2 regions of the Zooshikella sp. RANM57 genome follow, and region 1 is predicted to be linked to the other one. Evidence: predicted binding sites of a transcription regulator. Region 1 holds the regulator's gene; the other holds the start of a gene.
What was found. The regulator FliA, encoded in region 1, starts transcription of late flagellar genes. The targets are predictions, from matches to a motif close to CTAAAGTTNNNNNNNNNNCNGCCGATA.
Positions count from the first base shown of each region.

Region 2: a site for FliA is predicted at 13,214-13,240, ahead of ACQ96U_RS01945 (DUF5610 domain-containing protein). Genes of this name have one in related genera too.

Region 1 covers NZ_JBOIUB010000001.1:128,585-143,649, forward strand. The annotation lists gene fliR (flagellar biosynthetic protein FliR) at 1-104, shown strand, start outside; gene flhB (flagellar biosynthesis protein FlhB) at 137-1,270, shown strand; gene flhA (flagellar biosynthesis protein FlhA) at 1,474-3,618, shown strand; gene flhF (flagellar biosynthesis protein FlhF) at 3,663-5,198, shown strand; gene ACQ96U_RS00630 (MinD/ParA family protein) at 5,235-6,062, shown strand; gene ACQ96U_RS00635 (RNA polymerase sigma factor FliA) at 6,062-6,805, shown strand; gene ACQ96U_RS00640 (chemotaxis response regulator CheY) at 7,113-7,493, shown strand; gene ACQ96U_RS00645 (protein phosphatase CheZ) at 7,503-8,294, shown strand; gene ACQ96U_RS00650 (chemotaxis protein CheA) at 8,307-10,643, shown strand; gene ACQ96U_RS00655 (protein-glutamate methylesterase/protein-glutamine glutaminase) at 10,790-11,863, shown strand; gene ACQ96U_RS00660 (flagellar motor protein) at 11,866-12,606, shown strand; gene motD (flagellar motor protein MotD) at 12,783-13,583, shown strand; gene ACQ96U_RS00670 (ParA family protein) at 13,751-14,554, shown strand; gene ACQ96U_RS00675 (chemotaxis protein CheW) at 14,551-15,065, shown strand, end outside.
Region 2 covers NZ_JBOIUB010000001.1:525,162-542,430, forward strand. The annotation lists gene ACQ96U_RS01870 (sigma-54-dependent transcriptional regulator) at 1-788, opposite strand, end outside; gene ACQ96U_RS01875 (ATP-binding protein) at 792-2,696, opposite strand; gene ACQ96U_RS01880 (hypothetical protein) at 2,994-3,140, shown strand; gene ACQ96U_RS01885 (cytochrome ubiquinol oxidase subunit I) at 3,146-4,546, shown strand; gene cydB (cytochrome d ubiquinol oxidase subunit II) at 4,556-5,557, shown strand; gene ACQ96U_RS01895 (hypothetical protein) at 5,557-5,691, shown strand; gene bufA2 (BufA2 family periplasmic bufferin-type metallophore) at 6,228-6,491, shown strand; gene bufB (MNIO family bufferin maturase) at 6,682-7,596, shown strand; gene ACQ96U_RS01910 (HvfC/BufC N-terminal domain-containing protein) at 7,589-8,347, shown strand; gene ACQ96U_RS01915 (hypothetical protein) at 8,444-9,460, shown strand; gene ACQ96U_RS01920 (GNAT family N-acetyltransferase) at 9,507-10,031, shown strand; gene ACQ96U_RS01925 (darcynin family protein) at 10,099-10,440, shown strand; gene ACQ96U_RS01930 (tautomerase family protein) at 10,508-10,903, shown strand; gene ACQ96U_RS01935 (hypothetical protein) at 11,011-11,529, opposite strand; gene ACQ96U_RS01940 (DnaJ domain-containing protein) at 11,681-13,159, opposite strand; gene ACQ96U_RS01945 (DUF5610 domain-containing protein) at 13,330-14,505, shown strand; gene ACQ96U_RS01950 (amino acid adenylation domain-containing protein) at 15,122-17,269, shown strand, end outside.

The sequences.
Region 1 (15,065 bases):
TTGGCCTGTTTATTGTTTGGGTAACGGTTACTGGGTTTTTAGATCAATATTTAACCTTTAGTGAACAGGCGTTACTTTTCTTAAGGGACTTAATAGCCCAATAGCATAATGTATTTTGAGATGCCTGGAATAACCTATGGCTGAGGAAAAAGATACAAGTCAGGAAAAAACCGAGGAACCTACCCAGAAACGTTTGCAAGATGCAAAGAAAGAAGGTCAGGTTCCTCGGTCAAAAGAATTAACCACTATGGCGATTTTACTTATCGCTTCGGTGAGCTTGGTATTGTCTGCTGGATTTTTGGCACGTCATTTAATCGTGATAATGCGGTTGAACTTAGATGTAGAGCGGGAAAAAATATTTGATACGGCGACGATGCTGCAGTTTCTGGGCGCCTCATTGAATGATGCCATTGTTTCAATTTTTCCGTTAATTTTATCCTTGATGTTAGCCGGTATTCTGGCGCCTATTTTACTGGGAGGATGGGTTTTTAGTGGTAAATTAATACAACCTAAAATGAACCGTATAAGTCCATTGGCGGGTTTGAAACGTATGTTTTCTGCCAAGTCCTTAGTGGAATTGTTAAAAGCAATTGCCAAAGTGGTGGTTGTGGCCTGTTTTGCGATAGCGGTATTGCTGTGGGAACAGAACCAGATTTTGCATTTAGGACGAGCCTCTGTTGACAATGCCATTATTTCCAGTTTATGGCTTATCGGTTGGGCGGCTATTTTGTTGAGTATCAGTTTAGTGCTGATTACGGCCATTGATGTACCATTTCAGATCTGGGATACCCGTCAAAAGTTAAAAATGACGAAGCAAGAACTGCGGGATGAGTTCAAAGATACAGAAGGTAAACCTGAAGTTAAAAGCCGTATCCGTCAGTTACAACGAGAAATGGCTGAACGACGCATGATGGCTGAAGTGCCAAAAGCCGATGTAGTGATCACTAACCCTGAACATTACTCTGTGGCAATTAAATATGATCCCGATAAAGCGGATGCCCCTTATGTCATTGCTAAAGGTGTCGATTTTATTGCGTTAAAAATCAGGGAAATTGCAGTGGCGTCGAATGTCACCATCTTAGAGGCGCCACCACTGAGTAGGGCGATTTACCATAGCACGGAGTTAAATCAACAAATACCCAGTGGCTTGTATATCGCTGTTGCACAGATTTTAGCCTATGTGTACCAGCTTAAACAGCAGCGTTATGGCAAGAAACCTCGGCCTCCTAAAGACTATCCCATTCCTGAAGAATTTCGTCGCGACAATTAAATGGCAGTAAGCTGTTTGGTCGTGTGTAGATACAGCTAACTTTCTATCCAAGTACACACCTATAAGACCTAAAGTTGTAGGCTCTCACCCAATAGTGCTATGGGTGGGAAAGGTTTTTGCACACCAATACCAAGCTGATAGGGCGGACGTTGATAAGCAACAATCCTTTACTACAAGGAGAAGGCTGAGTGGCAGATCGTACGATGCTGGTGAGTACACTGAAAGGCCTTGGTCAGGGTAACTTAGGGGTTCCGGTTCTGTTAATGGCAATCTTGGCCATGATGACATTACCCGTACCGCCTTTCCTGTTAGACGTGTTATTTACCTTCAACATTACTTTGGCACTGGTTGTCTTGCTGGTATGCGTTTATAGCATGCGACCACTGGACTTTGCTGTGTTTCCCACCATTTTGTTGGTGGCAACACTGTTACGTTTAGCATTGAATGTGGCTTCAACGCGCGTGGTGTTACTGCGAGGGCATACAGGTGGAGATGCTGCAGGAAAAGTCATCGAGTCTTTTGGTGAGGTTGTGATTGGCGGAAACTACGTGGTGGGCTTAGTCGTATTCGTCATCCTCATTATTATCAACTTTGTGGTGGTGACAAAAGGTGCTGGTCGTATTTCTGAGGTATCAGCCCGGTTTACCTTGGATGCGATGCCGGGTAAACAGATGGCGATTGATGCTGACTTAAATGCAGGTTTAATCAATCAGGATCAGGCACGATCCAGACGGTCAGAAGTTGGCCAGGAGGCTGATTTTTATGGGTCCATGGATGGTGCCAGTAAGTTTGTTCGAGGCGATGCCGTTGCGGGGCTACTGATTCTAGCCATAAACATCATTGGGGGGTTATCCATTGGTATGGCTCAGCACCAGCTACCCTTCCAAACTGCTTTACAGAATTATTCACTGTTAACCATTGGTGATGGGTTAGTCGCTCAAATTCCTTCATTACTACTGTCCACAGCGGCGGCGATTATGGTGACCCGGGTTTCTGATGCTAAAGACATGGGGCATCAGGTTCGTCAGCAGATGTTTTCTTCACCTAAAGCAATTGGTGTTGCTGCGGCAATATTAATGGTGATGGGGGCTATCCCTGGTATGCCTCATATTGCGTTTTTGGGGTTGGGAGGCATTGCGGCGGTGGGTGCCTGGTGGATTCATCATCGTCAAAAAATCAGCGCGACCTCCGTTGCTGAACCAGGCAAAGCCGTACAGCCTGCAGCAGGTGGTCAGGTTGTGCCTGCAGGGGCAACGGCTCAGCCCTCTTCATCATCCATTGAAACCAAGGAATTGGGCTGGGACGATGTAACCCCCGTCGATATGGTGGGGTTGGAAGTGGGCTATCGTTTAATTCCATTGGTTGATAAAGCCCAGGGCGGCGAGTTGCTCAGCCGGATCAAAGGGGTTCGTAAAAAGCTTTCACAAGAGCTGGGCTTTCTGCTGCCTTCAGTCCATATCCGCGATAACCTTGATTTGTTACCCAATGTCTATCGGATTACGTTGATGGGGGTGACCATCAGTGAAGCGGAAGTTCATCCCGAGCGAGAGCTGGCGATTAATCCTGGACAGGTCTTTGGTTCTCTAGAGGGGATCGCTGCCAAAGATCCGGCGTTTGGTCTTGATGCGGTATGGATTGAACCAGGACTAAAAGATCAGGCCCAGACATTGGGGTACACCGTGGTTGATGCGTCTACGGTGGTGGCAACCCACTTAAACCAGGTGCTGTTTAAGCATGCGCATGAGCTGATAGGTCATGATGAAGTGCAAAGGCTACTTGAGCTGTTAGGACGTCAATCACCCAAGCTGGCCGAAGAGCTTCCCAGCAAAGTATCACACAGTACGCTGTTAAAAGTGCTGCAAAGCTTACTCATTGAACGAATTCCTGTTCGAGATATCCGGACCATTGCTGAAGCGCTGGCTGAAGTGGGTACGAAGAGTCAAGATCCTGCCACTTTAACGGCTTCTGTCAGAACGGCGTTAGCCCGCTCGATAGTGCAAAGTATTGTAGGGACGTCCGATAAGATTCCAGTTATCACCCTTGAGCCACAGTTGGAACAAATGTTGCTGCAGTCTGCTCAGCAGGCTAAGCAATCGGGTATGAGTGTTGAAGATGGCTTTGTGATTGAGCCCAGTCTGGCTGAGCGACTACAGCGCTCATTGCAAGAGGCCGTATCACGACAGGAAATGGCAGGGCAACCAGCTGTACTGTTAGTGGCTGGTCCGATTCGGCCAATGTTAGCCAGATTTGCTCGATTTGGCATACCCAGCATGTATGTATTGGCTTATCAAGAAATACCAGACAATAAAGAAGTAACGATTGTCGCCAGTGTGGGCCAGCATGAGTAGTTTGCTGGTAGATACTGAGGTAAAGCACGGCATAGGAAGGGCTTATGAATATTAAACGCTACTTTGCTGCTGATATGCGCCAGGCACTTAAGTTGGTCAAGCAGGAGTTAGGTGCAGATGCAACCATTTTAGAACAACGGCGGGTAGCTGGAGGTATCGAGCTAGTGGTGGCCAGGGATGTGCCGACTATTCCTACCCATGCTTCTGCCACTTATGTTTCAGATAATGTACGAAGCCACAAGGATGCATCTTACACTCAACACGCATCAGCCTCTAAATCAAAACGTACCTTTTCTCAAGATAATGAATTCAGTTGGCAAGGACATCACGTCAATCAGCAAATGCAGTCAGCTGGCGCGGCGAAGCAAAACCATCACCAATCCCTTGTTGATCTTGAGAACTATAAACAAGCCAACCGTTTACGGGGTGCTAAAAATCCAAAACCATTTCCATCTGAGGCTCAACAGCAACCATCTCAGCAAGCGAAATCATCGCTAAATACCAGCGCCTATCAGGATGTACAAAGCCATAAGTCTCAGCATAACCATCCTGAGTCGCAGTGGCAGCAAAGACAAGCCCTGGGTGAGCCTAAAAAAGAGCGCATTGAACAGACTGGAGAGGCGGCACCAGGGTTACTGGCTAATTTGCAACAAGAATTACATGGTATGCGGATGTTGCTTCAGCAACAGATGGGGCAAAAAGCCTGGGGTGATTTTTGCCAGCTTCATCCTGTAGCCGCTATGGTTTGGCGGCGATTGGTGGGAATGGGGCTGTCACCACAGCGGAGTCACATTATTGTGCAAAATCTTCCTGCAGATATTGGTGTAAAGGAAGCCTGGCGTCATGTTTTAGGACAGATTGGTCGGTTATTGAATACTACTAAACGAGATTTAGTGGAGGGCGGTGGTATTTTTGCGTTACTTGGGACGACAGGAAGTGGCAAAACAACCACCGTCGGTAAGTTAGCTGCACGGTATGCACTGAAGCATGGTACGGAATCACTGGGGTTGATTACCTTAGACACTTTTCGCATAGGGGCCTGTGATCAGCTGAAAACCCTGGGACGTATTTTAAATGTGCCCATTAGAGTGGTGAGTGATGCATCAGGATTACAACAGGCCTTGGATGCTTTTCGAAGTAAGTCATTGATTTTAATCGATACTGCGGGTCTGCATCCGCAGGACGATAATTTACAGCTACAATTAAATTTACTTGATCAAGTACGGCCAATGATCAGGAATTTTTTGGTGCTGGCCACGACCTGCCAGCGCGATGTATTACAGCGAGCAATCAATACTTACTCAACAGAACAAACAGTGGGTACGATTTTAACGAAAGTGGATGAGACACACAGTCTTGGAGAATCTTTAGATATGGTGATCGCTGCCCAATTAGCGGTGTCTTACTATACAGATGGTCAGCGAATTCCAGAAGATATTGCATTGGCGCGTAGTCATACACTGTTGAGTCGAGCTGTAGCCATATCGGGCGCACTCGCTGAAGATGATGCAGCATGGCTTGTACAACAAGAATGGACGGTCTCTGGACATTCACTGTTTAACGAGCGTGCGGTTGGGTAATCACAAGCAATGTTTGTTGTCTGAGTGAACAACACGATGGGAATTAAACATCCAGTTCAGGTACTCGCTGTAACCGGAGGCAAGGGAGGCGTTGGCAAAACCAATGTAGCGCTTAACCTGAGTATTGCCCTTGCAGAAATGGGGCGTCGCGTCATGTTACTTGATGCCGACTTGGGATTAGCCAATATTGATGTGTTGCTAGGGCTGTCACCCAAACACACCATTGCTGATGTGTTAGAGGGAAAATGCGATTTACGCGATATTCTTTTGCACGGTCCTGGAGGCATAAAGATTATCCCAGCATCTTCCGGCACCCAGGCAATGACCCAATTATCGTTACAACAGCATGCAGGACTGATTAGTGCTTTCAGTGAAATTAATGATCAACTGGATGTATTGATTATTGATACCGCAGCTGGTATTTCGAGTTCTGTTGTTAGCTTTGTGATTGCCAGTCAAGAAGTATTGATTGTGGTAACCAATGAACCCACCTCAATCACGGATGCCTATGCGTTAATTAAGTTACTTCATCGTGATCATGAAGTAATGCGCTATCGGGTTATTGCAAATATGGTGCGCAGCCAGCAAGAAGGTCAGCAGCTTTTTAATAAGCTGACCAATGTCACTGAGCGCTTTTTGGATGTGACCATGCAATATTTAGGTGCTATTCCTTTTGATGAGGCTTTACGTAAAGCCGTTCAACGTCAGCGGCCGTTGTTAGAGTGCTATCCCAGGTCAAAAGCGGCTATAGCGATTCGTGGGATAGCGCAAAAGATTGATAACTTTCCATTACCCGCCTCACCTCGAGGGCATTTGGAATTTTTTGTGGAAACCTTGGTGTCCTGTGAAGTCGGACGTTGTTGATGAAATCAATGCAAGGTGTTGGGTTATATTCCCAAGTGAGTGGGCAGCAGGGACAGCAGCTTGTCCAGCGTTATGCTGGTCTTGTTAAGCGAATAGCCTTACATACCGCTGCTCGATTACCTGCCAGTGTCCAATTGGATGACTTGATTCAAGCCGGAATGATTGGACTGCTTGAGGCTGCGCGAAAATATGATGCGAGCAAAGGGGCAACCTTTGAAACCTATGCCACGATTCGCATCCGGGGCAGTATTGTCGATGAAATTCGTAAAGGGGACTGGGTACCTCGCTCTGTTCACCGTAACAGTCGACGAATCGCTGACGCTATTCAACAAATTGAAGCAAAGCATGGCCGAGATGCAAAGGATCATGAAATAGCAGAAGTGCTCTCACTTTCAATAGATGACTACTATGCTATGTTAAGTGATTTGTCCGGTAGTCGCTTATTTTCCTTTGAGGAGCTGATGGATGCTGGCGATGCACCACAAGAATCAATAGCCAGTGAGCACACCAGTGATAAACCTCCTGATGAACTACAGCAGAAAAAATTACGGCAGGATTTAGCACGAGCGATACAAACTTTGCCTGAACGAGAGCAGCTCGTGCTTGCACTTTATTATGATGAAGAATTAAACCTAAAAGAAATTGGTCAGGTGTTAGGTGTCAGTGAGTCACGGGTAAGTCAAATTCATTCACAAGCCGCTATGCGTCTTCGTGCAAGACTTGCTGATTGGCACCCAGAATAATGTCTGTTTTTAATAAAACCGTATTCTTTTTACGCTAACACCTTTTAATTACGATAGATGTTGTCTAACGCTCATCAGGTTCATACCTAACTGATTGATCATTAATTAATTATTCTTCCAGTCATTAAAAGGCCATGGTTTAGTGCATATTTCTGGCTATAAAGTGTTATTGCGTAAGAAAATGTTTTGCACTCTTTCTAAACATAAATCGAATAAACTGGCATGCCAATAATCACCTACTAGACTTGTAGTAGATGTTAAAAGGCAGCATCTGTGCATCATGAGGGAGGTCGCCTTGGATAAAAATATGAAGATCCTTATCGTGGATGACTTTTCCACAATGAGGCGAATCATTAAAAACCTACTGCGAGATTTGGGATTCACCAACACGGCAGAAGCGGATGACGGTCAAACAGCACTTCCATTGCTGAAAAGTGGTGGCTTTGATTTTTTAGTCACGGACTGGAACATGCCGGGTATGACGGGAATTGACTTATTAAAAGCCGTTCGTGCTGACCCTAAACTCGCATCTTTACCGGTTTTAATGGTAACGGCTGAAGCCAAACGAGACCAAATTGTTGAGGCTGCACAAGCGGGTGTCAATGGCTATGTAGTCAAGCCTTTTACTGCTCAAGTATTGAAAGAAAAAATTGAAAAAATATTTGAGCGTGTGGAAGCCAGTGGTTAAGAGGCTGATATGTCGTTATTAGATAAACAAGCTGATGGATTGACACCAGCAGAGTTTGAAGAAGACTTAAAAAATCGTGCGCATAAAATGGTGGAATATCTGGAAAAAGGCAATTTAAAAGATGCCATTCAGGTTATTCACGAAATTAATGAGGTGCGCGATAAAAGTCTTTATAAAGAAATTGGCCGTCTGACAAGGGCCTTGCATGAAGCCATTATGAATTTTCATTTGGATACAGGCTTTTCGGGTGAAGATAAAGAGCAAATTTCCAGTATGGCTGATGCCTCTGAGCGCTTAAGTTATGTGACAAAAATGACTGAACAAGCGGCTAATCGCACCATGGACCTGGTGGATGAGAGTGTTCCCATTGCTGGAGATATTGCCGAAAAATCAAAAAGCTTACGTGAAAGCTGGCAGAAGCTTCGTAAGCGACAGATGAAGCCTACAGAGTTTCGTGAGCTTTACCATCACATTGATGAATTTTTGGATACCACTGAAGGTAAAGCGAATACCCTCTATAGCAATTTAAATGAAATTATTTTGGCTCAGGATTTTCAGGATTTAACGGGTCAAGTTATTAAAAAAGTCGTCGACTTAGTGGCTGAAGTAGAAGAAAGCCTGGTTCATTTAGTGCGTATGGCAGGACAGCTTGACACAATTACAGGTATTGAACATCGCTTTGATACGAAGGAAAAAGATAAAACGGTTGCCGAAGGACCTCAGATGCGGGCAGAGGAGCGAACTGATGTGGTATCAGGTCAAGATGAAGTTGATGACCTATTATCCAGCTTGGGGTTTTAGGGGAGTTATTTCATGAGTTTTGATGCTGATGAAGAGATTCTACAAGACTTTCTTGTTGAAGCAGGGGAAATCTTAGAATTATTGTCTGAACAGTTAGTTGATCTTGAAAACCGTCCAGATGATAAAGATTTACTGAATGCAATCTTCAGAGGCTTCCACACAGTAAAAGGCGGAGCAGGTTTTTTACAGCTGAATGCACTTGTTGAGTGCTGTCATGTGGCTGAGAATGTGTTTGATACCTTACGCAATGGACAGCGTGCAGTGACTCCGGAACTCATGGATGTTGTGTTGCAGGCGTTAGATAAAGTCAATGAAATGTTTAGCCAGGTGCGTGACCGTCAAGATCCTGAGCCAGCTGACAGGTCGTTGATTGAAGCTCTGACCACATTTGCGAAACCTGAAGAGGCTGAACCCGAAGCACCTGCTGCAGAACCTCCTGTCGCTGAACCTACGCCTGCACCACCAGAGCAAGCCGCTGAGCCACCACCGAAGACACCACCAGAAACAACTCCATCAGAAGCTAAGCCCACTGAAGACGCTGAAAGTAAAGCACCAGAAGAAGAGATCACGGATGAAGAGTTTGAGCTGCTGCTTGATGCCATAGCAGAACAAGATAAGGAAGAGGAGACGAAAAAAGGTCCAAAAGAGCAGGTGACTCCTCCTCCAGCGGCTGAAGGTGTGAGTGGCAGTGACTCAGATGAAATTACGGATGATGAATTTGAAGCCTTATTAGATCAGCTGCATGGTAAAAAGACTATTAGTGGAGAGTCTGGTGAGGTTGCCCCTGCCCCAGAACAGCCATCAACTGAACCCACAGCAGAAGCCCCAAAAGCAGCTGAACCTGCTGAGAAAAAACAAGCCAAGCCACCCGCCAGTGATGAAATTTCAGATGAAGAGTTTGAATCGCTGCTCGATGATTTGCATGGCAAGGGCCAGTTCTATAGTGCTGCGGAGCAGCCTGCTAAACCCGCTGAAAGTGAGCCAGTACCAGAAGCAGACTTTGATGAGCTGTTAAAGGAACTGAAACACAGTGCACAGGGTGGCGCTGCGCCAAGTAAACCTGCGGCACCAGCAAAACCAGCACCGGTAAAACCTACTCCTGCTGCGCAAGCCGCTGCTAAGCCGGCAGCAGCACCTAAAGCCCCTGTTAAAGATGCTAATCCACCTGCAGAAACCACGGTACGGGTTGATACGGCTCGCTTGGATGACATCATGAATATGGTGGGTGAGCTGGTTCTTGTGCGTAATCGACTCGTTCGATTGGGTGATCGAAGCAGTGATGAAGCATTATCGAAAGCAGTATCTAACTTAGATGTCGTCACTGCCGATTTGCAGTTATCCGTAATGAAAACGCGAATGCAGCCTATTAAAAAAGTGTTTGGGCGTTTTCCTCGGGTAGTCCGTGATTTAGCAAGAAGCCTGAAAAAAGAAATCAATTTACAGATGGAAGGGGAAGAAACTGATCTGGATAAAAATCTGGTGGAAGCACTTGCTGACCCCTTAGTGCATTTGGTTCGTAATGCGGTGGATCATGGGATTGAGAGTCCTCAGGAGCGCGAGCAAAGTGGTAAGAACCGACAGGGTAATGTGTTGCTGGCCGCTCAACAGGAAGGTGATCATATCCTGCTCTCTATTGCGGATGATGGTGCAGGCATGGATCCAGACAGGCTAAGAGCCAAAGCAGTAGAGCGTGGTCTTTATGATCAGGATACCGCTGACCGATTATCTGATACGGAATGTTTTAACCTGATATTTATGCCTGGCTTTTCCACCAAGCAGGAAATCTCCGATGTGTCAGGCCGGGGTGTGGGCATGGATGTAGTTAAAACGAAAATATCCCAGTTAAATGGCACCATAAATATTGAGTCGGAAAAAGGTAAGGGTTCTAGAATTATTATTAAAGTGCCGTTAACGCTGGCGATTATGCCAACGTTGATGGTTGTTCTGGAAAAACAGGCCTTTGCTTTACCCTTGGTCAGTGTTAATGAGATTTTCCATCTGGACTTGTCACGGACCAATGTGGTGGATGGGCAAGAGGTCGTTATTGTTCGTGATAAAGCTTTACCATTATTTCACTTAAAACGCTGGTTAGTGGCAGGACATAATGACGCTAAACCTGTGGATGAGTCTCATGTGGTGATTGTTTCCGTGGGAACTCAGCGGGTGGGGTTTGTGGTTGATCAGCTGATTGGTCAGGAAGAAGTAGTGATAAAACCCCTGGGGGCTTTATTACAAGGAACACCCGGCATGTCTGGAGCAACCATTACTGGGGACGGACGAATTGCGTTAATTCTGGATGTACCTAGCTTATTAAAACAGTATGCACGCAAACAGTCTGTAGCAGGCTAAGGTCTAACCTTCAGCTCTTCATTATCAGCAACGATTCCGGTTGGCGACGATCGCTCACAGTGGGTAGTCCTTACTCAGTACAAAGAGGATGCAGAATACATGTGTGCTAACGTATTTAAAGGTGCTTACTAAGCGGGAGATGCCTGGTGGCAATAAAGGTATTAATTGTAGATGATTCGGGTTTTTTTCGGCGGCGCTTGACGGAGTTATTGAGTGGCGACCCGCTAATTAAAGTGGTGGGCACAGCACAAAATGGTCGAGAAGCGATTGAGAAAAACAAGGAGTTGAGTCCTGATGTCATTACCATGGATTATGAAATGCCTGTCCTTGATGGTATTTCAGCGTTAAAGCAGATTATGGCCAGTAAGCCGACCGCAGTGCTGATGTTTTCTTCGATGACCCATGAGGGTGCCAAAATCACCCTGGATGCGTTAGAAGCTGGCGCGGTTGATTACTTACCCAAGAATTTTGAGGATATTTCCCGTAATTCCACCAGATTGAAAAAGGTGCTGTCTGATCGTGTTAAAGCGGTAGCAAGGAGTCGTTATCGGTCAACTGTACGCAAGGCAGAAGCTGCAAAGCCAGCACCAGCAGCGAGACCAGTAACCTCAGCACCCGAGCGGCCAACGGTTCAGGTTTATAACCGTGGCGTCGCGAAGCATAAGCTATTGATTTTAGGCACATCAACAGGAGGCCCTGTTGCTTTACAAACCATTCTTACTGCGTTACCCAGTAATTTTCCCGTACCGATTTTATTGGTCCAGCACATGCCAGGTACCTTTACCAATGCATTTGCTGAGCGCCTAAACCGGATATGTCAGATTGGTGTCAGTGAGGCTAAGGATAATGACGGATTAAAACCTGGCCATGCACTGCTGGCTCCAGGGGGGAAGCAGTTAATGGTGGATGCCCGGCATGGTGGTATCGTTCGGGTTTTAGAGGGGGATACCAGACTCAACTATAAACCCAGTGTTGATGTCACCTTTGGTTCTGCGGCGAAAGCATTTAACAATAAAGTGTTAGCGGTTGTATTGACAGGTATGGGCGCTGATGGTCGTGATGGCGCTAGAATGCTTAAAACCGCAGGCTCACATGTTTGGGCACAAAACCAAGAGAGTTGTGTGATCTATGGGATGCCAATGGCTGTTGTTAGCGCAGGGTTGGCTGATGAAGTAATTCACCTGAATGATATTCCACGGCGACTTGTTGAGGCAATTTGAGCATGGATGTGCTCAGTTTAGTCGGACTGGTTCTGGGCTTACTGGCCATTGTTGGCGGAAACTTTCTTGAAGGTGGTCATGTTGATGCACTGTTGAACGGCCCTGCAGCTGTCATTGTCGTAGGAGGCACCGTCGCCGCAGCATTTGTTCAATCTTCAAGTCGAAATTTTAAACGTGCACTGAGCATTGTGCAGTGGGTTGTGGTACCTCCTTCGTTGGATATAGAAGGAGGGATTGCGAAGGTGGTTGGCTGGAGCTTGAAAGCACGTAAAGAAGGTTTACTAGGCCTTGAGACTATTGCTGATATCGAGCCAGATACTTTTGCTCGGAAGGGGTTACAGTTGCTGGTGGATGGTAATGAGCCAGAAGCATTACGCAATATTCTTGAAGTCGAGCTTTATGTAGCTGAGGCCCGGGATTTGCAGGCCGCTAAAGTCTTTGAAGCAATGGGCGGGTATGCACCTACTATTGGTATCATAGGTGCTGTCATGGGGCTTATTCATGTGATGGGAAACCTGGCAGACCCTTCAGAGTTAGGGTCTGGGATCGCGACAGCCTTTGTGGCAACCATTTATGGGGTGAGTATGGCTAATTTATTGTTGTTACCCGTTGCCAATAAATTAAAAGCCTGTGTTCATCGTCAATCCCAGTTCCGTGAAATGTTAATTGAAGGTTTATTGGCCATTGCTGAAGGGGAAAATCCACGGTCAATAGAGCTGAAGTTACAGGGTTTTATTACCTGACCTGAGGGTTAGGTATCTTTTGGTTCTGGTGAAATATCCAGCCATATGTGTTGACAACTATCTTCTCTCCCTCCTATCTAATAGTAAGAGTGCATTCTTTTTCAAAGGAAAGGTACTAAACCTGCCAGAATGCCTGTCGGGTTTATATTTGGCTGCTCAAGTAAAAGGTAATGACCATGGCTCGACGTAGAATGATTGAAGAGCATGAAAATCTAGAGCGTTGGATGGTGTCTTATGCAGACTTTATTACCTTGCTCTTTGCATTTTTTGTCGTGATGTATTCCATTTCTTCAGTCAATGAAGGCAAATATAAGCTGTTATCAGAAACCTTAGATGGTGTGTTTAATGAACCTGCGCGAAGTTTAAAGCCTGTTCAAGTAGGAGAGTTGACACCGCGCCAGCCGAAAGAACCTGAGGAGGTTGTACAGGAGCCTAATCAGCATGATATGGCAATTGATGATATTAATAGCCCACAGGAGCCAGAAAAAGATCCTTTGGTTGAAATTGAAAGCCAGGTGCAGGACCGTTTTAAAGATTTAATCAGTAATGATTTATTGTCAGTAGCAGGCAATGAGCTTTGGGTTGAAATTGAGATGAAGTCTAGCCTGTTATTCCCCAGTGGTGACTCTATACCGAATAATCAAGCCTTTAATGTATTAGAAAAAGTGGCTGATATATTACGTCATTATAAGAACCCAATACATGTTGAAGGTTTTACCGATAACATGCCCATTAATACCAATCAGTTTCCAACCAATTGGGAATTATCTGCCGCACGTTCAGCGGCCATTGTTAGATTGCTCGCCAGTTATGGCGTTGATCCCCGGCAATTGGCTGCCGTTGGTTATGGCCAATTCCAACCGATTACATCAAATAGTACACCTGAAGGCAGGACAAAGAATCGTCGGGTCGTGTTGGTTATTTCCAAGAATCTTGATATTAGGCGCAGTATTCATGCGGCAGGTGCTACCCCTTGATGTTTAACAAAGCAGGTTGCTCAAGGTAATGAATATTAAATTTTCGCGGTACGCTCATTGAGCAGATGCTAACAATTAACATAAATAATTCTTGGCTCAATTGTTGCTGTTTTTAGCGATAAAAAAACTGTCGTTGAATGATGGGGAAAGTGAATGCTGGGGGATTTGTGAGAATCTGGACTATTTCAAATCAAAAAGGGGGCGTAGGAAAAACGACGACCGTTGTCGCCTTAGGTGGATTATTAGCTCAGCAAAATTACCGGGTTTTACTACTAGACCTGGACCCACATGCATCTCTTACGTGTTATTTTAAGTATGATCCTGATCATTTAGAACATAGTTTATTCGATTTATTTAGCCATCAGGGCAAAGTACCTGACTACTTACCTGGCCAGTTAGTTGTTGAGACGGGATTTCGTAATTTGATGTTGTTACCTGCAACGACATCACTTGCCGTATTAGACCGCCAAATTACGAATCAAGGTGGTTATGGGTTGGTAATTTCTCGGGCATTAATTCATCTATGGGATCAGTTTGATTATGCATTGCTGGATACACCACCTCAGCTTGGCGTATTGATGGTTAATGCATTAGCCGCAAGTCAGCGTCTGCTCCTGCCAGTACAAACTGAGTTTTTAGCATTAAAAGGTTTAGAGAGGATGCTTCATACCATGAGTATGGTGTGTCAGTCGCAGAAAAAAGCGTTACCTTTTTTAGTGATTCCTACGCTATTTGATCGTCGAACACAGGCTTCAGTGCAAAGTTTATTAGCATTGCGTAAACAACATATGGATCATATTTGGCAGTCATATATTCCTGTGGATACACGTTTGCGGGATGCAAGCCAGGCCGGTGTTCCTCCTTCAATATTTGATAAAAACTCTCGCAGTGTAAAAGCGTATAGTCATTTGTTGAAAGATCTACTGGCCATGCAACAGCAGTCCACTCCGCTTAGGACCCAAGCAAAATGACCCAGGAAAGAAATACTCAAAACCTTTCTAAATCGACGGTTGTCGTCAAGGATTACTTGGATCACCTGCTACAAGAAGTGAGTTGGGGAGAAGGCCTGGTTGATGTTGAGACAGACAGAGCAGAGGTTGTATCTGAAGTCGATTTAACACCAGCTACCGATACGGTTGATGTTGTGTCTCAGGACGAGGTACACGCTGAGGATGAGTTAGCGACAGTTAAACCTGAGTTAGCTCCTGAAACAGTGGTGGAAGAGGATGAAGATCAGGCTCAAGCATTTGATTGTTTGTTATTCAGTGTGAGTGGATTGCGCTTGGCGGTACCGCTTACAGAACTGGGTACAGTGCTTTCAGTGAGTGACTATCCACTCACACGTCTGGTAGGTAAGCCCTCTTGGTTTTTAGGTGTTTTTCATTATCAGCAACAAACGTATAAAGTGATTGATACTGCCCAGTGTATTATGCCTGAGCGCTATGAACACAATACCAGCCAGGCAATTCATTATTTATTGGT
Region 2 (17,269 bases), 400 kb from region 1:
ACACGTAATAATTTGACTTGCATATTCAGTGGCATTTCACCAATTTCATCCAAAAATAATGTGCCTTGGTGAGCTAGTGCTAAAAGACCTTGTCGATCACGATCTGCTCCAGTAAAAGCGCCTTTTTTATAGCCAAATAATTCACTTTCCAATAATTCACTGGGGATAGCACCGCAGTGTACTGAAATAAAAGGTTGGTTTTTGCGATGACTCAACTGGTGTATGGCTTTGGCTATTACTTCTTTACCGGTACCACTGGGACCGCTGATTAATACGGATACATCCGTAGGAGCAATTCGGCTAATAAGGTTGCGTAGCATTTCAGTGTGCTGACTAACACCAATTAAACCCAGTACTGATTGTTGCTCAGCAAGTTGAGCTTTTAACTGTCGTACTTCATTTTCTAAGCTGCGCTTGGTTAAAGCGCGTTTGACGACAATGGCTAACATGTCGGGATCAACAGGCTTGGCTAGAAAATCCCATGCGCCTTGTGCAATAGCGGCTAGCGCCAGTTCTCGATCTGCATGTCCAGTGAGTACAATGACAGGGATAGAATTAATGATGCTAAGCAGTTTTAGGCCTTCTTGTGGTGTAAAAGAAGGAGGGAGTGCTAAGTCCAGTAATAGTAAACTATACGTCTTTTGTTGTAGTTGTTGCTGAGCTGACGCTATATCGTGACAGCTATCAACGTGATAGCCTGCTTGATGTAGCCATTGGCTACAAAGTTCACAAAAGGCAGGCTCATCATCAACAAGTAGAATATGTTCTAAAATAGGTTGCTCTGCCATTTTTTATTCTCTACTCGCATGATCATCAAGGGTGGTGAGGGAAAATTCACAAATAAAACTACAGGGCCACTGTTCACTATGGGTGTGCCAAACATGTCCCTGGTGTGCATCCATAATTCGTCTGACGATAGCCAAACCTAAACCGCTACCACCTTGCCGTTTACTAATAAAAGGCTGAAAAAGATGTTGTTGGATTTCATCTGGAATGGCGGGGCCATTATTATGAATCCCAAGTTGTAAAGAGTGGTTTATTGTTTTAACTGCCGAAATATGTATTTGACCATTGGTGATATTGCGGGTAAAAGCGGCGGCATTTTCTAATAAATTAGTCAGCACTTGCTGTAGACGATGGCGGTCAGCATTTAAGGTGAGATCCGTGGCGACGTCTATGGTGATAGGTACTTGATAACGCTGTCCAATGAAATGGGCGATTGACTGACAAAAGGGATGTAATGTGAGTGGTTCTCGCTGCAATGTTAAAGGGCCTGCATAGCAAAGCATATCTGTAATTAAGTGATCAGCCCGATCAATTTGTATTTTTATATGTTGGCGGGTGGTTTGATCACATTGAGTGCTTGCCATAGCAATAATATTGAGTGGGTTACGTAACTCATGAGCCATGGCGGCAGCTAACGCACCTAATTCAACTAAATGCTGTTCTTTTAAGCGTTGTTGGGTTTGTTCTGCCAGGTGAAGTTGTTGTTGAAGTCCACGACAACTGCTGGCTAATAATGTGCCGAACATTTCTGCTACATGAACAGCGCCAGGTGTAGCATTTTCCCAATGTAATAAATGAAGTTGCCAACCCTCGTGATAACGTTGGCAGTACAAGGTAGGTAGCGTGATCGATGCATTAGGGTGTTCAAAGCAAATATGTACAGGCATCGTCAAATGTTTTTCTAATAAAAGCGATGCGGTTTGTTTTAAGGTGTCCCAACTACCACAGCTTTGTAATTCTGAGAGCCAATATTGGAGTGTTTGTTCGCGAAGTTGAGCTCCGGGGTAAATTAATTTTTCGGCTAAACGTTGTGCAGGTCGATAGAGTGAACTGCCAACTAATAATACAAAGGCGGAATATAGCCAGAGTTCCCAAAGGGGGATATCAGTGAATGGTTTAACCCCGAGCAAATCGGCTATTGTGGTGAATAACGTAATAAACAGTAATAATGCCAGTAAAATACATAGCCAAAATACGGCACGTACAGCCCAACGATTAACAACTACTAGCTGATAACGCACGATGCCATAGACCAGTAGTAATACATAACTGGGAAGTAGTAGCATGGGGTAGGGAAACCAGGCTATACCCAGAGATGGCAGTACAAAGCTGCTGGCGAGTACCAGTCCCCAACCACCCGCAATAAATAATGCCACAATTGAACGTCGTTTATTGGCACTACTAATATGCCAGCCCCAGATTAAAATAGCATGGGCCACGACACCCACCACAATGGTATAGAACAGGTTTAACCAGCCAGCAGAGTCCAACATAATAAATGCGGGAAATACGAGCCAAGCTGGAAAGGCGGCATTTGTTGTTTTAAAACTGATAAAGGTGACCGCCAGGGCCAGTAAATAAAGTACTGCTACTGGTGTACGTAAACGATGTTGAAGTCTTTGAGGTGAGTCACCTGGGGCTATAAACAGTAAAGCAAAGTGCAAAAAAGTCGTTGGAATAAAAGGATTCGCCAGTAACCCCAGCAGAGCTAGCTGACTTATGGCGGGGTTTGTGTGTTGAAGTAATACATGGCTACCACACCAAATAGCCATCCCTAAGCAAAATCCCCCAAGCGGTCGTAAGGCAAGATGTTCTGGTTCTTTGATACCCCAGCAAAGCCAGCTGCCAACGACAGTACCTGCCAGTGTCGTAATCAGCATCGCTGCATTAAAAACAAGCAATAAAGACATTCGTTTTCCAGAGTGAATATTCCCTTAAACAAGACTATAGAACGTTACCCATCAACAGCGGAAATTGTTGAAAGGCATCTTAGGTCATTGCAATCAGGAGAAGTGTGAACAACGTTGACAGTTGTAAGCTTACCAAACTGTAAACGAGGTTTACAGAGGTTGGGTTTACTTGGGTGTGTTTTGATGTAAATCAGTGTAATCGAAGTATATGTTTTTTATGGCACGATATTTGTATTAATTAAAGGTATTAAAACTTTTTAATTTATTACCGTGAAGTATAAGTTGTAGGAGAAGCATATGAGTTCTGCACTTGTGTGGCAAGACCTGCTGACCGTTGTTTGTATTATCAGTCTGGCACTTGTTCCTGGAGGAGTTGCCCAGTGGCGTCAAGTGCTGCAAAGTCGACGCGCTGATGTTGGGGTAGGTGAGCAAGGCAGGGGGTAATCACTATGGAAATTGATGGTGCTTTGTTATCGCGTATCCAGTTTGCCTGGACAGTCAGCTTTCATATTTTATTTCCCACCGTGACGATTGGCTTAGCAAGCTATTTGGCCATTATGGAAGGCTTGTGGCTGAAAACACGCAACCCTGTTTATCGTGCACAGTTGTTCTTTTGGATTAAACCCTTTGCCGTGACCTTTGGCATGGGGGTGGTGTCTGGCATCGTTTTATCCTATGAGTTTGGTACAAACTTTAGTCAGTTTTCAATGGCAACATCAACGGTATTAGGGCCGTTGCTGACGTATGAAGTTTTAACCGCTTTTTTTCTAGAAGCAGGCTTCCTGGGCATTATGCTGTTTGGCTGGAACCGGGTCAGTGAGCGAATGCACTTTGTGGCAACGGTTATCGTGGCAATCGGTACCATTATTTCAGCATTTTGGATATTGGCGGCCAACTCATGGATGCAGACACCTGCAGGTGTAGTATTAGATAAGCATGGTGTATTTCAGGTCGTGAGTTGGATGGAAGTGATATTCAATCCTTCATTCCCTTACCGTCTGGTACATATGCTCTTGGCTTCCTTCTTAACCGTTTCCTTCCTGATAGCAGGGGTATCGGCTTGGCATCTACGTCAAGATCGACAGAATCCTGTGGCGCGTAAGGGGTTAAGTGTTGCGTTATGGGCTGCTTTGCTACTCGCACCACTGCAAGCGTGGGTTGGAGACCTTCATGGACTCAATGTGCTTGAACATCAACCTATGAAAGTCGCTGCTATGGAAGGGATTTGGGATACCGAGCAAGGAGCAGGGTTACGCTTATTTGCTGTACCAGAACAACAGCAGGAAACAAACCACTTTGAAGTCAAAATCCCTTATCTGGCCAGCTTAATTTTAACTCATGACGCAGAAGGCACATTACAAGGGTTGAAGTCTGTGCCCGCTGATGAACGACCTCCAGTCGCTGTCGTATTTTATAGTTTTCGTATTATGGTTGGCATTGGAGTGTTGATGTTATTAGCAGCAGTGATGGGTGCCTGGTTACGCTGGCGGGGTACGTTGTACACCACCCGCTGGTTTCATAAAGGGTTACAGTGGATGATACCTGCGGGTTTAGTGGCGACGCTGGCAGGTTGGTATGTTGTTGAAGTAGGGCGGCAACCTTGGTTGGTGCATGGTTTCTTAAGAACGAATGCGATGGTATCTGCACATCCTGAACAGCGGGTGCTATTCACGTTAATCCTCTTTTTGGTGGTCTACAGCCTGTTGTTTGCAGTTTATCTCTACTTTATGCGCAAGCTATTAAAACGTTTGCCTGCTATAGAGGCTCATGCTAATGAAAAAGAGCCTAGGCAGACACAATCTGCGGCATATTTGGCTACTTCATCTTCAACAACCGGCACACCATCCTAAGGAGTGATTATGGACTGGGCAATTGTTTGGTTTTTATTGCTGGGTTTTGGCGTATTTATGTATGTCGTGCTGGATGGCTTTGATTTAGGGTTAGGGATTCTTTATCCCTGGTATCAGCCTGATGAGCGTCTGTTGATGATGAACAGTATTAAGCATATCTGGGATGGTAATGAAACATGGTTGGTGCTGGGAGGCGTCTTGCTCTTTGCGGCTTTTCCACCCGCCTACAGCTTAGTACTTAGCCATTTGTACCTGCCCATTATGATAATGCTTTGGGCGTTGATATTTCGTGGAGTTGCTTTTGAATACCGCTTTAAAGCAACCACCAGTAAGCATTGGTGGGATTTTGCATTTTTTGCAGGTTCTTCTATTGCAACATTTTGTCAGGGTTTAATGCTAGGCGTATTACTGCAAGGCTTAACGCTGGAAGAGGGGCAACTCACCATAAGTTCGTGGAGTTGGTTGACGCCATTTAGCATCTTTACAGGGTTTGCGTTGATGGTGGGTTATGCCTTGCTGGGTAGTTTGTGGCTGGTATGGAAAACCTCTGGGGCGATTCAACAGCATAGCCGTGGGCTTGCACTTATTTTGTTGGCTGTCATTGCTGTTTTATTGTGTGTGGTGAGTGGTTGGTCCACGTTATTGGACGAACGCATTATGGATCGCTGGTTTAGTTTTCCTAATATACTTTGGCTAGCGCCTTTGCCTGTATTGACAGGGTATGCACTTTGGCGTGCTTGGCGTGGTTTAATGCACCCCACTGAGCGTGAATGGTTGCCTTTCGCCTGGGTAATTGGAGTCTTTGGCTTGTCATTTATAGGTTTAGTGGTGAGTGTTTTTCCATTTTTAATTCCCTGGCAGCTTACTCTTTGGGAAGCAATCGCACCCGCTAAAAGTTTAAACTTTATCTTGCCTGGGGTTCTGGTATTAGTGCCAGTGATTTTGGCGTATACCTTGTTTGGCTATAAGGTCTTTAGCGGAAAGCTGGATACTTTAGACGGGGGGTATTAATGATGAAAAAATCGATTGAGCAACCTGCAACGGATCAGATCCAGCATCCCTGGGGGTGGTTTTTGTTGCTATACCTTGTCGGCATTAGTGGCACAACGTTGCTTGCGTATGGTGTTCGCTGGTTAATTTTCTAACATTCTGCAATACACTAGTTGCTAGCTACCCAAATCAACAGTAGCTAGCAAGCTAACCTCTACTTTGTTTTATACAACCCCACACTGCTGTATATGTTGAGTACTTCATTTTGAAGGAAAGTCGTTTTTTTAGTTGTTTATATAGACCATCCTAACATTTGATGGGTGTTTTCACTAAAACCATTTTTTAATGAATCTAGTCAGCAAAAGTAAACATCATAAATATACATGTTGTTTGTACACCATGTCGTAATATTGATTTTAAGTAGATACTAAACGTGCTTTCCAAAAAAAACTCGACTATTTTCATATGAAGAAAAAAATAGCCAAAATCAATGAAATTTTTTTCTTTCCTTAGCTGTCTTTAGTTGAAAGTCAATGTGAATGACTTTTTACATGTGAACAAAAAAACTGTAGCACAGCTTATTATGCCTATAAGTTAGGGTATAAACGCTGACTTCAGCGTACTGAAAGCTTGTCTTTCTTAAAATAAGTTGAGCTGCAAATGATTAATTGCAGAGTTTAGGAACTTTATTATGAGCACAATGAAAAAAGTAAGTGGTACTGCATTAGCCGTTGCTGCAGCAGGCTTGTTTACGATGGGTGCGGAGTTAGCTGTTGCAGGTCAGTCAGGTCAAGCTGATCAGGTGAAATGCTGGGGAATCAATAGCTGTAAAGGCCACAATGACTGTGCGACAGCCACGAATGACTGTAAAGGTATGGGCTCATGTAAAGGTCAGGGTTATTTGAATATGTCTGCAGAAGAGTGTAAAGAAAAAGGTGGTACAGTTAAGGAGTAAGCATTAGCTTTACCTTTTTAAGTTTCTAAGGGTTGGGGTGTTTGTGCCCTTTAGTTGAGGTCAAGAAACCTTCAACCCTTCATTGAATGCTTGCGAGTGTACCTGGATTTAAAAAAAATCCAGGTATTTTTTACCATAGATGACGTGGTGATTTACTCGATAATTATAAGTATATATGTGAGAGCATGCTGTGAAAAAAGTATTCCATGGCTTTGGTTTAGGCTTGCGAAAAGACTATTATAGTGAAATTTTAGCCACACAGCCTGCTGTTGATTGGTTTGAGATTATTTCTGAAAATTATTTTGTTGATGGAGGAAAACCGCTTTATTTTTTAGAGGCTATTCGTGAGCAATATCCTATTGCCATGCATGGCGTTTCTTTATCGATTGGTAGTACTGATCCTTTAAATACGCACTATTTAAAAAATCTAAAATCCCTGGCCGATCGTATTAACCCGATATTTATTTCAGATCATTTATGTTGGACCAGTGTGGGGGGAATCAATAGTCATGATTTATTACCTCTTCCTTATACTGAAGCGTCAATCAAACATATTGTTGAGCGTATAAACGCTGTCCAGGATTATTTAGGACGACAAATATTATTGGAAAACCTTTCAAGTTATATCATGTTTGCAGAGTCAGATATGACGGAATGGGATTTTGTGAGCGAAATTACTGAGCGTGCTGACTGCTTATTATTACTTGATATTAATAATATTTATGTGAGTGCACGAAATCATCAGTTTGATCCTATTGATTATTTAAAAGGTGTACCAGCAGGACGTGTTATGCAACATCATTTGGCGGGTCATAGTGATTATGGTGAATACATTATTGATACCCATGATGCACCTGTCGTTGATCCTGTATGGCAGTTATATAAAGTGGCTGCAGAATTATTTGGCCCCGTTTCAACAATGATTGAGCGGGATGATAATATGCCTCCATTCTCTGAGTTATTGGCTGAATTAAATTACGCTAGAACTCTGGCAGAACCAACTTATACACAACAGCAGACATCTGTCGTATTACCAACAACAAGTCGTTTTCATTTTGCAAATCCAGCTAAGACGATGAGTGTGCAGGAGCAACACTATGGTTGAGTTGGAGAATTTACAAAAGGTTTTTCTGGCGCATTTACAAGGCAAGTTAACACCGATCAAACACTATGTTGCGAAAGAACAGCCTGGGTTAGCAATATATGCCAATGCTTATCACCAACGGCTTAGGGAAGCACTTGATGGCGATTATCCCTGTCTAGGTCTTTTATTGGGTGATGAGCAATTTAATCAACTGGTGTCTGATTATATTACCTACCATCCTTCATCAGATCCTTCTTTACGCTGGTTTGGCCAGCATTTACCCGCATTTGTCCGAGAACAAGCACATTATCAAGCAATGCCGATTGTTGCTGAGTTAGCGGAGTGGGAGTGGCGCTTGAGGCTAGCTTTTGATGCTGCAGGAAGTGAAATAGCCGTTATTAATCATGTACAACAATTGACGGCTGATCAGTGGCCAACATTACGATTTGAGCTTGTTCCTTCGCTACAATTAGTATCCTGGCAGACAAATGCTGTGGCTGTATGGCAGGCCCTTGAGCAACAGCAGACACCTCCTGCGATTGCCGAAGAGCATACAGATTGGATTATTTGGCGCAAGGGGCTAGTGACAAACTTTCGCTCAATTCATGATGATGAGCGTGCGGCGTTAACACTTACGCTTCAAGGACATAATTTTGCCTCACTATGTGAGCATCTTTGTCAATGGCATGAACCTGAAGCGGTTACTACACGTGTCGTACAACTCTTACAGCAATGGTTAAGTGATGAGCTTATTAAACAAGTGATTTCTTAGCTCTACGAATATCACTCTTAAAGGAGGGTATACTTGCTTTTGTCTTTTTAATCAGTAAAACTGCTCACTCTTGGTAATGGACATTACAGTGAGCTTATGTCTGGTCAAATCACTACACCGAAATTTTCTGCTGAAGAGTCTTTATTGCGAGAGACTGTCAGAATTGAATTTGAAAAATTATTAGCAGTTGCTCACTCCGTACGCGATCAATTAGCTCATGATAATGAGTGGCAGGTTTACTGTGCCAGTCATATCCCTATCCGTGATCAAGCTGAAGTGCCTACCGCAATTCATGTTGAACCTTTACCCGCCGTGTCACATGATACACGAGCAGCCATTATTGATATTTTAACAGATTTTTATAAGTCACCAGAGCAAAATATCAATACGACTAAACGGTTGACTGGGTTGGTAAACGTAAGTTTGCAAAGTTATCAGCAACTTCAGTTATTTAATAGCCAGAAAGAAAGGTTACGCCAGGCAATGGCTGCATTGCCTCAAAGAATACGACGTCATATGCATAAATATGTCCGAGGGCCAAGGCAAGAAACCGTTGTATTTTTACAGGCATATCGGCAAGTGCCATTGTTTTCACCTGAAGATGAAGTGCGCCCCCTTACAATCGCCAAAGTGCAATTCCATTGGCGCAGAAAAGGCGTCGGTGGGCGACAAGTTTCAGTGGCTGATTTTCGATCCAGACTGATTACTGAAGCGGAAGCACACTATGGCAAAGGTACTTGTTCTAAACCTTATTTTGATAACAATGTAGCACCCGGAAAATTGGTACGTCTTAGAATGAACGTGGAGGCTCTGGAAGGGCTACCAGACAATGAGTTATTGTTTGCGGATTATCGTGTTATTAGACCTCATCCCCGAGGCAATATTTTTTACTATAAAGAGGGTACGACAGATAAAGTCCATCAGGTACCGCTTACACCAGTTGCTGCGATGCCTTTTTTTGTGTGTCAGCAACAACCAATTGTAGTTCAACCCTTGGGCGATTTAATGCCAAAGGATTGGAGTAAAGAAGGTAAACAATTAGCAGACTATCCTATTTCAGAGTCACCTTATGCATATCGATACATAAAACCACGTTATGTTGACAAAGAATAGCTGTTGGGTGTTAACCGTTACCAAAGAAAAAAAGAGAAGTATATCAATGGAAATCCCTATTATTGAAACATCGCGACTTCGTTTAAGAGGATGGTCATTAGCAGATGCTGATGCATTTGCAAAGCTAAATGCAAATTCTGATTTTGCTAAATATATTGGTGGCGGAAAGCCAATAAATAAAGCAGAAAGTTGGAGGGTACTTGCTATCCTTGCGGGCCATTGGGTTTTAAAGGGATTTGGGTATTGGGTTGTTGAAGATAAAAAAACGAGTGACTTCTTGGGTAGAGTAGGCATTTGGGAGCCTGAAGGTTGGCCTGGGATAGAAGTAGGTTGGGGTATTGCGCCCGAATATTGGGGTAAGGGGTATGCAACCGAAGCGGCATTGGCCGCCATTGAATGGGGATTTACTTATCTGGATACATCTGAGCTTATTAGTCTCATTCATCCTGACAATGAAGCCTCAAAGAGTGTAGCGCTAAAAGTAGGAGAGGTTTATAGTCACTCTCAAACAGTGATGGGTAAACAATGTGATATATTTAAGCTTACTAAAGCTCAGTATTTAAAAAAATAAAAAACTCTTTGTATTTTGTAGTCAACTTTAATGAGGGTAACGGCCTTTTATAAGTTTGGAGTCAGTGATGCCAAGAAAATACACATTCTTTGTCCATATGAATGCAACAAAAGAATGGCTATCTCTTAGCAGAGAAGAAAGAACTCAATACTTTGAAAGTATTCAAACAGATATTTTTTCAAAATATCCAAGTGTTTCGATAAAACTATATGATGTCGAGGCATTCAGCTCAAAGTGTAGTGATATAGCAGTATATGAAACTGAAAGTATTCAAGATTATTATTTTTTAATAGATGCATTACGTGATAGTAAAATATATACCGTGCCTTACTTTGAGATAGTGGATATTTTCCCTGCGATAGAAGAAGGCTTTATAGAATATGAGTCCAGTATTTCTAACAATGTATAATATAAATTAAATATAACGTATGTGAACTTGAGACCTTAAGTGTGTGTTAAACAAAAAGGATAGTATAATGCCAAGTGTACTGATTGAAGTTCGCCAACAATACCCTGCCGAAATAGAGAAAGGTATTATGGAGGCTGTACATTCTGCACTAAGAGAGAGTTTTAAAATTTTACCAGGCGACCGGAATGTTAGGCTTATTGTTCATGAGTCTCATCGATTTCAATGTCCTCCAGATCGAGAGCAACCTGAATATTACACCCATATTAGCATTGACTGCTTCGCGGGTCGTAGTCGTGATGCCAAAAGGCAGCTTTATAAAACTATCGTAAATAACTTAGAGACATTTGGTATTCCAAATAATCACATTAAAATTATGCTACGAGAAATTACAGCAGAAAATTGGGGTATTAGAGGTGGATATGCCGCTTGTGATATTGATTTAGGATTTGAGGTTGAGGTGTAAAGTAAGTTCTTAATACTGAAATGTTCCTCATATTATGAAAAGAGCATCGGAAAAATTAAAAAATGTGCCCTTCGTTTATTTTAAACGAGGGGCATTTTTTCTATTTATTAATTGCTAAATTGAGGTGAACAACAGACAACAGCATTTGTGGCATTACAGCTAGAGAACTTTGTTCTATTCGCTTCAAAATACTGCTCAGTTACAAACGATGTATACCCGCCGCCATATAATTTATTGTCCAGTTGTCCGCAATTCTGATAGTAATAATGACCTTTTGCGACTCCGCCTGCGTGCCAGGTACTGTTAATAGCAACATGACAAACTGCATCAAGATCTACCTGGTTATCGGGCAGTGGTACCATGATTAAAGATTGATTGGTTTTACCTGGTAATGCACTATAACAAGGTGGGCGTGCAGCATTAAGAGCAGCATCCGATAGTTGTGCAGTTGATGACCGCATGGCTTTTAGTTTTACTGCGGCTTTATACTCAGCATCGGAGGCAGGAGCCATCAGTGCATTTTCAATATTAGAAAAGCTTGTATCTATAGTTTCTTCAGCAATAGAAGACATAGATAGTGTAAGTATAAGTGACGCTAATGGGATACCTACTAAGTGTTTATTCACAATTGAATCTCCCTATCCAAATTTTTAGTATCAATTCGAACTAACGTAGAGATTGTATGAAAATTTAAGTAACTACTCTAGCGTAAAAATGACCTATTTAGACGGTATTCGTCGTCTATATAGTCTGTATCATTGTTTTAATGTAAGAGTGTTATAATTTTAGCTTCTGTTGATTACTAATAAGGGTAAGAGGTTCTTTCCGTTCATCTAAGTTGGCAGTGAACGTCTGGCAGGCGTGATTATAAAATAGCCCATGGCGAATAATTATATTGTCAATTCGGTTAGGTAAGCGTTGAACATCAACTTGTTGCTGAGCATAAACATAGACGAGTTGGACGGTTTTATTCTGTTGTCTAAATAAAACAATGGCATCATTAGGATGAGGATTTTCGATAGATAAACGTTTTTTACCATTATTTTGTCCTAGTAATTCGCCGTTAAATGGACGCGGACCTGGATACTGATGGCATTGATAACGTTTAGCAATGGTATGACTGCCAAAACCAATAAGCTGCTCAGCAATAAAGCCTTTAAAACCTTGAGGCGTTGATACCGTCACCCAACCTTGTGGTTCTGCAGAGATTACATTCACAGGGGCATACTGAGCTATTTGAGCCACAATGGCGCTATTAATATCGGGTGTAGAGAGTAGCGCGACAGGCTCAAGGGTATAATGTTTACCCAAACGATGGCTTGTATAAAGTGACTGATGTTGAGCTTCTGGAACAATGGGATTAGCTGTAATCGCTGGTTTGTTTACGAGTGCAAGAGGCTCAAAGGCTTGCTGCCATATGAGTATTGGGAGACTAATAAGCAATACGAGTAAGCTTAGCAAGATACACTGGCTAAAAAAGAAATGAGTAGATTCTGGCGGTTGAGCAACTGCCTCGCTGGGGTCACCTAATTGATGTAATAATTGTTTAACTTTGTCTTGCATAGCTTGGTTTTGACAATAATGTTTTAACCAATATAAGTGACCGATAGCTTCATTAAACCGGCTTTTTGCAATATGCTGCAAAGCCAATCGATATTCTAATTTACTATTTTCGGCAAGGGGGGTTACTCCTCCTAATGTATTTATCCACCAGCCACGAATAGAGTGCCAAGGGCCAGTCAGGCTCCACCAACCCAGTAGTAAATTCCATAGATTAAACTTGAGTGCTAAGCGAGCGCTACAGCGCTGGCACCAAATACCAGAAACTGTTTTCTGGTGGGTGATAAAGATGATACCTGTAACCATCAGCCAACGGCGATAACGTAGTCCTTGTTTGTCCTTACGACAACGACGACACACGATGACTTGTTTAATGACGGGGTTAGGAATGGGGGGGGGAGATTGTGAGTCTTGATCAGTAAATGATACTGGAGTAGTGATTTCTTCTTTGGAGTAGTGGGGGCTAGACTGGGTTGGAGAAGAGTGTGACCCGTATTGGTAATACTGTACCAGGCTTTGGTAGGTTTGTTGCAGCTGTTGAAACTGAGCAGTGGTATCTTGTCCTGGATTTTTATCGGGGTGTAAGGTTTTTACGCGCTGTCGATAAGCTTGCTTAACATCGTGTAGTGAAGCATCAAGAGGTAGGCCTAATTGTTGCAGTAAATCGTGAATTCGTTGCTTGGACGGAGCCGTCATGGCTTGAATGAGTTTCCAATGAATTTTGATGACTTTTAAATGAGTATAGCAGCCTTAAAGTATAGGCGGCATATGCCGATAACAAGTTTATAGAGGACTAAACAGTGCGTTCTTTAGGGCATGTTTGGGGGATGTCAGTGTCATAGAGAGCGATGTGGAGGGTTACATCAATGAATATCGCACCAGGGCACTTACTGAAATCAATGCGGCCAGAACATGCCGAGCATCATCAGCAAACGGCAACCAGTCGTCAGGCAATGATGTTATCAAAGTCTGGAGGAAGTACCCGCCAGTTACTGCAAGATACCTTATTGCATCGCGTGGGACAGCAATTAGGTGCCACTGAGCCGATGCAAGTGGAGTCTTCTGGGTATCGGCCAGAGCAAGTCGCTGACACTATTTTAAAGTTTGTTGAACAACGTTTATTAGCTGAGCAAGCCGAAGGTGCTGATAACGAACGTTTGCAAAATTTATTAGGCCAAGCCAGAGAAGGTGTGGCAAAAGGATTTGATCAGGCGCGAGAAGACCTTAAGGCTTTAGGCTTATTAAACCCCAATTTAGAAGCTGATATTGATACTAGCTATGATCTAGTCACAACTGGACTGGATGAGCTAGACAATAAATTTACGGGTAATGCGGATAAAATTTCGTTAAGTGAAGCGGCATTAGGTGGGGAGCCTCAACCTGTCACCCTTCGTAGTCATCAGCAATTTTACCAGCTAGATAACCAGTTTTCCTTTCAAGTTACCACGAAAGAAGGCGATGTGGTGACTATAAATGCATTTAAACAACTATCAACGTCGAATGGCTCCTTTCAACAAGGACAAGCTGCCGCAACTTATAGTCAAATGCAGTATCAAAGCGGATTTCAGCTACGAGTGGAAGGCGATTTAAATGAAGCGGAATTAAATGCTATCAATGAGTTATTATCTGATGTGACATCATTAGCCAACGATTTTTTTGATGGCGATGTCAGTGGCGCATTCGATCAGGCATTGTCGTTGGGAATTGATGCTTCTACACTCAGCGAGTTTTCTCTTACTTTGCAACAAACTGAAGTACAACAGATGCAGCAGGCATATGCTTCAGCTAATGGTGGAGGCTTGCACTCGTTAAATAATCGCTCTCCTGTTGCCCAATTAGCTGAATTTGGTCAAGACTTACAGAGTGCACACCACAAAGCAGGCCTGTTTTTTGAGCAACCAGGAAAACTGTTAGCTAAATTATTGAGTCAGTTAGAACCTGTCAAATTAGAAAACACTGAGAAGCAGGAAAGTACATTAACTGAACAGTTAGCAAAGTTGCAGGAAGTAACTGACTATTTACTCTCTTCGTTAGAAAGCTGATATTGACGCTGAAATTAGTTAAATACCTAACCTATTTTCTTTCTCTATAAGAAGATAGGTTAGTATTTGTTTATTTTGAATTAACGGCTTATATGAATGAAGTAGTGTCTATAATTACACTGACTGATACACATCAATGCTCAGCTTGATTTATTTCGTATTTTACGGATGGTAATTCAGCTGATTTCTGTTACCCTTCACCCGTCTTATTTTACCCTATGTTAAGGGTTTTAATGAATAACTGAGCTTGTTTTAGGATTAGCGCGCCTGTAGTCTGCAAAGCAGGTGAGCATCATGGAGCTGATAGTATGAATATCATTCACTCTTCTGACTAAAAGATACTCATTCTTTTTACTAGTTGATAAATAGTGTAATTACTTTACCTATTGGAGTTATGATCACTTCCATTTTATTTTATCCCAGAAAATATGTTTACTAAGTGATTTTTAGCAAGTGGAGTCAATAAATTAAGTCATGACTTGATTTATTGACTCCACTTGCTTTCGACTTTTGTCTGCCATATGGCTAATTAATTTATATAACACATCGTCACTAAGGGCATGACAAGTAATTTTAACGTAGTAATCGATTATGCTTGATATATTAGGGAGTTAACATGAAGTTTGAACACTACCCACTTCACCCAGAGCAACAAGCCATTTATTTTGACCAGTGTCAGGATACTACTTCAACAAAATACACGCTTGGTTTATCTATAAACTTGCATGGGGTATTGGATAAAGACGCGTTATCAAAAGCAGTCTCTCAGGTAATTCAGTCGTTAGATTTTGCAGGGCTTCAGTTTACAATCATTGATAATGTACCCAAACAGTATAATGCACAACGATATCCTGAACTCGCTATTATTGACTTTAGTGAGGCATTAAGTCCTAGTCAGCAGCTTCAGACATGGCTAAAGAATGAAATATCACATGAATTTTCTTTAGAGCGTGGTGATTTAGTTCGAGTGGCGTTGTTAAGTGAGTCTGATCAGCGTCATGTTTTAGTGGTATTAGCACATCATATCGTCGTTGATGGTTATGGTATCATTAACTTTGTCAATAGTTTGGGGGACGCTTATGTTGCCAATGTGCAGTGTCTTGAGTGGGAGAATAATTGCCTAAAGTATTTGCCTTGTGTCATTGATAGTGAAGCTTATTGTAAGACGGAAGCCTACCAAAGAAGTGAGGCCTATTGGAAGAAAACAGTTCAATCTAACTATCCTAATGTTGAGTTGTTACCCTTAAAATATATGGGAAAATTCAATAAAGGAGTGGAAAAATACTGTTGTGCTATGCCAAGCTCTTTAAAAGAAGCCATGTATTCCACTTCAACTAGGTTGAATATCGGTGGACCTCTTGCACTGTGTTTGGCTGGATTAGCCCTTCATTTTTCTATTTATCAGCAGTCGTCTATTATTACACTTGGATCGATATTACATAAACGTAAAGGAAAAGATCAACGTAATGTTGTAGGAATGTTTGCAGGCGTATTACCATTTTATATTACCGTTGACCACTCAAAATCTTGTAGCGATCTAATCAAACACGTTGCTCAGGTCGTTAAACAAGTTTATCGTCATCAATATGTCTCCACCAGTCAGATTAAACATATGAGTGGTATTAATGAACGATTATTTGATGTGTTATTTTCCTATAATACATTTGCTTTAGATACTGATTTTAACAAATTATTATATCGGTTAGATGATATCTATACTGATGACGTAAACTGTCCGTTAAATATTAGAATATTGGATCATGGTGATTGTTTTGGACAACAATTAGCTATCACGTATCGTAAAGATTTTTTTGCACCGTTAGAAATCTCACTGTTAGCAAAAAGATTATTAAAAATTTGGACATTTATGACCGAAAATTCAGACAAATTGCTTGATGATATCAGCATTTGTTGTTTGGATGAGTATAAACAATTACTGAGTTGGTCTGTAAATCCCTTAGATACTGACAATATTCTTCCTGATTATGTGAAAAATAATATTGTCGAGAATAAAGTGTCGGATGAACAAGAAAAAATAATAAAAAAAGCGTTGGTTCAAGGGCATGGTGTAAATAATGAAAAGGCTCTGTTTGAGTATAAAACTGATTACTTAAATCACTGGTTGGAACATAACTCAGAGATAGTTCCGAATAACCCGGCTATGTTTTTTGACGGTAAGACTATTACTTACAAAGAGTTTAATGAACAGGCCAATCAGCTGGCTCATTACTTGGTAAATAAGGGTGTTAAGTCTAATGAGTTAGTGGGTATTTATCTCGAACGTTCTCCCGCCTTATTTATTGTAATGATGGCGGTATTAAAAACAGGGGCTGGTTATCTGCCGTTAAGTACAGCACTACCGGATGCGCGTTTGAAGTATATTATAAATGACAGCCAATGCCAGTGTATTATTTCAGAAAAAGCAATTTCACGTACACTTGATCGATTATTGCCAGACTGTCAAGATACTTCTGTTTGCATTATTGATGATGAGCTTTTTTATAAAAAGCTACAGGAATTACCTAAGAAAAATTTACAGCGTGAAAGACCCGTTCCCAGTGAGAATTATGCGTATGCTATTTATACCTCGGGTACAACGGGGCAACCAAAAGGTGTACTCGTTTCTCACGCTAATGTCATCAATCTTTTTCGGTCGGTGGAATATTTTAGTATTAATCCAAATAGTCGTGTTTTACAGTTTGCAGCAATAACATTTGATGCATCTGTACTTGAGTGGGGGGTAGCGTTTTACTCCGGAGCTTGT